Linked DNA regions of Duganella dendranthematis. Each later gene encodes a partner of the first gene's protein in a complex. Links are inferred from orthologs where the notes say so. Each region holds a gene or a part of one and is shown in the gene's direction. Other genes may lie near its edges.

Region 1 (3,045 bases):
CAATACACCAGCGGCCGCCACTCGCGCGGCTGGTCGATCCATCGTTCTTCAATATGCTGCGCGATGTTTTTCGCCACCAGCGCGGCGCCGAGCTTCTTTGCTTCAAACGACCCCACCTGCTTGTACATGGTGCCGACGCGGATGCGCTGCTCGTCGTCCAGCACCGGCGTGTTGATGGCGCCGGGCAGGTGGTCGAGTGCAAATTCGCTCGGACTGCGGGCGTCGATGATGGCGTCGAAGGAATCGAGCTGGTCCAGCACCTGGTCGATGCTTAATACTTCGGGATACTTCATTTGGCCTTAATGGTTTTTTGCAGCGTCGGCCAGATATTGGCCAGAATGGTTGGATGGGCTTCTGCCAGTGGATGCAGCCGGTCCGCCTGGAACAGCTGCGGCTTGTCGGCCACGCCATCAAGCATGAACGGCACCAGCGGCGCCTTGATATCCTTGCTCAGCGCGCCGTACATGGCGAAGAATTTGTCGGCGTAGTCGCGGCCGTAGTTAGGCGGCATGCGCATGCCGATCAGCATCACCTTGGCGTCTGCCTTGCTGGCGGCGTCGCTCATGGCGCGCAGATTGGCTTCGGCGGCCGGCACCGGCAGGCCGCGCAAGCCGTCGTTGGCGCCCAGTTCGATCACTACCAGGTCCGGTTTGTACTTGGTCAGCAGGGCCGGCAGGCGCGAACGGCCGCCGCTGGTGGTCTCGCCGCTAACACTGGCGTTGACGACTACCGCATCGATGTTATTCTGCTTGAGTTTCTGCTCCGCCAGCGCGACCCAGCCCGTGCCGCGCGACAAGCCGTATTCGGCTGACAAACTATCACCGAGCACAAGCACGGTTTTTGGTGCAGAATAGGCGCTCGCCGCTGCCGACAGCAGGAGCAGGGCGGCCAGTGATTTTCCAGATAAACGTTTAAACATATTCAGCATGCCCGATTTCCCTAATGCGTCAACTCATTTCATGCCGGAAGGCCCGGCCCTGGCGTCGTCGCCTGTGACGGCGTCTGGCGTGCAGCCGGCCATTGCCGTCAAAGGCCTGGCCAAGCGGGTCGCCGACGCCGCTGGCGAACTGACGATCCTGCACGAGGTAGATTTTACCGTGCAAAAGGCTGAGACGTTGGCCATCGTTGGCGCTTCCGGTTCCGGCAAGTCCACTTTGCTGGGTTTGCTGGCCGGCCTGGACACCCCCAGCGCCGGTACGGTGGTGCTCGACGGCGTAGATATTTATGCAATGGATGAAGATGGCCGCGCCGCCTTGCGCAAGGAAAAGCTGGGCTTTGTGTTCCAGTCCTTCCAGCTGCTGGCGCATTTGACGGCGGTGGAAAACGTCATGCTGCCCCTGGAACTGGCCGGCGTGGCTGGCGCCCGCGAGAAGGCCGAGGCGATGCTGGCGCGGGTTGGCCTGTCCAGCCGGCTCAAGCATTATCCGAAATATCTGTCCGGCGGCGAACAACAGCGCGTGGCGTTGGCGCGCGCCTTCGTCAGCGAACCGCCGCTGCTGTTTGCCGACGAACCGACCGGCAGCCTGGACGCCGCCACTGGCGAAGCCGTCATCCAGCTGATGTTCGAGTTGAATCGCCAGCATGGTTCGACTTTGGTGCTGGTCACCCACGACCAGGCCATGGCCGCCCGCTGCGGCCGCACCATTACCATTGCAGCCGGTCGCCTGGTTTGATGCGCGGCCTTGTTGCGGCTTGGCTGCTGGCGGCAGGCGCCGTCACTGCTGGCGACCTGCCGCAGACGGCGGAACAGTGGCAGCGCGCTGCCATCGCCGACATCGAAGCTGCTTATCAGATCACGCTGGACAACCATCCCGGCACCTATGATCCGGCCAATCCAGGCTTTGCCGCCCGTCTAGGCGAGGCGCGCAAGGCGGGCTTGCAATTGGCAGCGCAAGTGCGCGATGGCGCCGGTTATCAGGCCGCGCTGCTGCGTTTTAATACGGTGATCCACGACGGCCACGCGGGAGTGGCGTTCACCATGCCGCCTGCGGTGGAATGGCGCTGGCCCGGCTTTGTCGCCGCCTGGCGCGGCGACAGCATGTACGTCTATGCCACCGTGCCAGGCGGGCCGGCCGCCGGCAGCCGGATTAACGCCTGCGATGGCGAGTCGATTGTTACCCTGGCGCAAACCAATGTGTTTGCGTTCCAGGGGCGCAGCGATGAGCCGGGCAACTGGTGGATCGAAGCGCCCGACGTGTTTGTCGACAAGGGCAATCCGTTTATCAAGCGGCCGCAGGTGTGCACCTTCACGCTGGATGGCAAACAGTTTTCAATGACGCTGGCGTGGAGTCAGTACACCAACGAGATGCTGCAATGGCGCCAGCAAAGCTACAATGGCACCACGCTGCCGGTCGGCCTGAGCGAGCCGCGTCCGCGCCTGTATTGGGCCGCCATGCCGGAATTCCAGCCGGACGAAGCGCAACGCACGGCCTATCGCGCAATGTCGGCGGAACTGCGCGCGCATCCGCAGCGTTATCAGCAGGCGGATGCCGTGGTGATCGACCTGCGCGGCAATCACGGTGGATCGTCGCTGTGGAGCCTGGACTTTGCCGGTGCCTTGTGGGGCGATGCCGAGATGGCGCGGCGCGACCAGCAGCGCATGGGCAAGCAGCAAGTCTGGTGGCGCGTCTCGCCCGGCAATGTGGCGCATGTTCGGTGGATGGTCGGCATCCTGAAAGAGCAGGGCAATGCCGAGGTGGCGGAAGGCATCAATGCGCTCGCCAACGTCATGCAGGAAGCGTTGGAGCGCGGCGAAAAGTTCTATGTCACCGGCGCCGGCGCAGCGGCCGCAGCCGGCGCAACGTCCGCATCCGCCGCCAAGCGACCCAATGAAGCCGGGCCTCCCGCCTTCAACCGCCCTGTGTACGTCATTGTGCCCGGCCAGTGTGCCAGTGCTTGTCTGGATGCGGTGGACTACTTCACCATGTTCCCGAATACCAAACTGATCGGCGCGCCGAGTTCGGCTGACAGCAATTACATGGAAGTGCGCTACCAGTCGCTGGTCTCCGGCGCTGCGAAAGCTGTCATTCCAAACAAGGTCTACGT
Region 2 (3,485 bases), 4.6 Mb from region 1 along the record:
CACGCGGGCGAAGAGGGACCGCCGGCCTACATCTACACCGCGCTCGATACGCTCAAGGTGGAACGCATCGATCACGGTGTGCGCTGCCTGGAGGACAAGGCGCTGACCCAACGCCTGGCACGCGAAAAAATGGCGCTGACCGTGTGCCCGCTGTCCAACATCAAGCTGTGCGTGTTCGACAAAATGGAGCAGCACAATATTCTGGAACTGCTGGACGCCGGCATCGTGGCGACCGTGAACTCGGACGATCCTGCCTACTTCGGCGGCTACATGAACGACAACTTCATCGCCACCTTTGAAGCGCTGCCTTTGGGGCTGTCGCACGCGCAGACGCTGGCGCGCAACGGCTTCTCGGCAGCCTTCCTGCCGGCCGACAAAAAGCAGCAGTATCTTGATGAAGTAGACGCCTTCTTCGCTAAAATCTAAATGCTCAAACTCGCCCTCAACATGACGGCGCGCGACTGGCGTGCCGGCCAGTTGCGCTTTCTGCTGATCGCGCTGACGGTGGCGGTGGCCGCTTTGTCTGCCACCGGCTTCTTCATCGACCGCCTGCGCAGCGGGCTGGATCGCGACGCCCATCAACTGCTGGGCGCCGACGTGGTGGTCAGCGCCGATTTGCCGGTACGTGCCGACTGGCGCGCGCAAGCCATCCAGCGCGGCCTGACGGTGACCGATACCGTCACCTTCCCCAGCATGGCGCAAGCCGGCGAGGGCGATGCGTCCACCTCCATGCTGTCGGCTTTGAAAGCCGTCGGTCCCGGCTACCCCTTGCGCGGCAAGGTGAAGATCACTACCGACGCCGCGCAGGCCGAGCAAAGTATCGGCACGCCTGCCAGCACCGTTCCCGCACCGGGCACGGTGTGGATCGAACCAGGCTTGCTGGGCAGCCTCAATACCAAGGTCGGCCAGCCGCTCAAGCTGGGCGACAAGACCTTCACCGTCACGCAACTGATCGCTACCGAACCGGATCGCGGCGCCAACTTCCTGGCCTTCGCGCCGCGCGTGATGCTGGCGCTGTCGGACCTGGACGCCACCAATCTGATCCAGCCCGGCTCGCGCGTGAATTACCGGCTGCTGGTCGGCACGCCGCCGTCGCTGAAGAACGGCGCCGCCGTCGCCAAGGCTTATCAGGACTGGCTGCAAGCGCAAATCAAGAACAACAATATCAAGGGCGTGCGGGTCGAGTCGCTGGAAAACGGCCGCCCTGAAATGCAAACCACGCTGGAACGCGCCGACCGCTTCCTGTCGCTGGTCGGCCTGCTGTCGGCGATGCTGGCGGCGGTGGCCGTGGCCATGGCCGCGCGCCGCTTCATGCAGCGCCACCTCGACGCCTGCGCCATGCTGCGCTGCCTGGGACTGACGCAGAATCAGGTCACCAGCATGTACCTGATCGAATTCCTGCTGGTCGGCCTGCTGGGCAGCGCGATGGGCGTGGCGCTCGGCTTCGGCGCGCACTACGTGCTGCTGGAAGTGCTGGGATCACTGGTCTCCGCCGAACTGCCGGCGCCGACCATTTATCCGGCGCTGCAGGGCATGGCGATTGGCATCCTGCTGCTGGCCGCGTTTGCGCTGCCGCCGATTCTGCAACTGCGCAAAGTGCCGCACAACCGCGTGATCCGTCGCGAGCAGGAACCGCCCAAAGTCACCGCGCTGGCCACCTACGGCTTCGGCATGGCCGGCTTTGTGGCGCTGCTGCTGTGGCAAGCCGGCGATGTGGCGATGGCACTGTACACGGCGCTTGGCTTCATCGGCGCTTTTGCCGTCTTCGCGCTGGTGGCCTGGCTTGGCCTGCGTTCCCTGCGCTCGCTGCGCGGCGCGATTGACCATCAAAGCTGGCGTTTCGCCGTCACGTCCTTGCAGCGCCGCCCCGGCGCGACCATCGTGCAGGTGGTGTCGCTGGCGCTGGGCATGATGGCGCTGCTGGTGCTGACCGTGGTGCGCGGCGACCTGATGACTGCCTGGCGCAACGCCACGCCGCCGGATGCGCCGAACCGCTTCATCATCAACATTCAGCCGGAGCAGCAGCAGGACCTCGGCAAGCGCCTGCAGGCTGCGGGTGTACAGTACGCGCCGCAGTATCCGATGATACGCGGCCGCCTGACCGCCGTGAACGACAAGCAGGTCACCGCCGACACCTATACCGAAGACCGCGCCAAAGGCCTGGCCGACCGCGAATTCAATCTGTCTTCGATGGCGCAGATGCAGGCCGAGAACAAGCTGGTCGAAGGCAAATGGTTCGAGGACAAGCCGGGCGCCGGCGAAGCCTCGGTGGAGCAGGGCATCGCCAAGACGCTGCACTGGAAGCTGGGCGACAAGCTGCGCTTCGATATCGCCGGCACGCCGGTCGATGTGACCATCACCAGCATCCGCAAGCTCGATTGGGGATCGATGCGGGTCAACTTCTTCGTCATCATCAACCCGGCGGCGATGACGGAGGTGTCGCAAAGCTGGATCACCGCCTTCCATCTGCCACAAGGGCAGGGCGCGGCGATGAATGCGCTGACGCGCGATTATCCCAACCTGACCATCGTCGATGTCGGCGGCATCCTGCGCCAGGTGCAGGCGGTGCTGGACCAGGTGATTACGGCGGTGGAGTTCCTGTTCATCTTTACGCTGGCCTCCGGCGTGCTGGTGCTGTACGCGGCGCTGATGGGATCACAGGACGAGCGCACGCGTGAAGCGGGCCTGCTGCGGGCGCTGGGCGCGACGCGCAAGCAGCTGTCGCAGGCGCAGCTGATCGAGTTCACGCTGGTCGGCGCGCTGTCCGGCGTGCTGGCGGCGACCGGCGCGGCGGCCATGGGCTGGGCGCTGGCCACCTACCAGTTCAAGTTTGCTTGGGAATTCAGCCCTGTGGTGTGGCTGGTCGGCCTGCTGGCCGGCGCACTGTGCGCCATCACCGGCGGCTGGCTAGGACTGCGCAACGTGCTGCGCCAGCCGCCGCTGCAAACGCTGCGCGAAGCGTGAACGGTTATGCCGCAATCACCTGCGGCTGCAGCTCCTGCAGGAACTGCGCATAGGTATGGGGGCGCTGGTCGAAGTAATGGGCCGGCAGTTCGAACAGCGCCCAGTAGTAGGTCTCCTTGCCCTGGCAGATGCGCGGCGCGGCGCTGTAGCGGTGCCAGTTCTCGCTCATGCTGCTGGTGTACATGCCGTCGCCGAACGGATCGCTGAAGAAGGTCAGCACGCGCCGCTCCAGCAGCGCGCGCAGCAGCGAGCGTGGGGCGTCGCTGTCACGGGCGATTTCGTATTGCGACTGCATGCTTTCCTCGGTTTCAATCATCATCAGCGTGGCCTTGCCGTCGCGGTCGAGGAACAGGATACCGGTCGGATTGGGGAAGATGTAATGCTCGACAAAGCCCAGCGTGCGCTTGAGTTCCCGCACCACTTCCGCCAGCGCCGGATCGGTCAGAAAGCGGTAATCGTGCAGCGCCACCATGTCGCGGATGGTGTCGGAGCGGTTGTCGAAATAGCGCTCCTGTAGCGCC

The links.
Region 2: the proteins of HH213_RS25245 (region 1) and HH213_RS04505 are in contact, whole or in part, in a cryo-EM structure (PDB 9GE8), measured with the Escherichia coli proteins. The link is inferred for Duganella dendranthematis from one-to-one orthologs.

What each region holds. Positions count from the first base shown.
Region 1 is NZ_CP051684.1:5,510,415-5,513,459, forward strand. Bases 88-2,816 are described here. They hold HH213_RS25245 (ABC transporter ATP-binding protein), read left to right. Parts: upstream 88-959; coding sequence 960-1,673; downstream 1,674-2,816. Other genes in these bases: mnmH (tRNA 2-selenouridine(34) synthase MnmH), read right to left, coding at 88-293; HH213_RS25240 (arylesterase), read right to left, coding at 290-814; HH213_RS25250 (S41 family peptidase), read left to right, coding at 1,673-2,816. Outside these bases: more of mnmH, read right to left, coding at 1-87; more of HH213_RS25250, read left to right, coding at 2,817-3,045.
Region 2 is NZ_CP051684.1:955,930-959,414, reverse strand. What follows is about bases 27-3,195. They hold HH213_RS04505 (ABC transporter permease), read left to right. Parts: upstream 27-426; coding sequence 427-2,964; downstream 2,965-3,195. Other genes in these bases: HH213_RS04500 (hypothetical protein), read right to left, coding at 2,969-3,195; HH213_RS04510 (adenosine deaminase), read left to right, coding at 27-426. Outside these bases: more of HH213_RS04510, read left to right, coding at 1-26; more of HH213_RS04500, read right to left, coding at 3,196-3,485.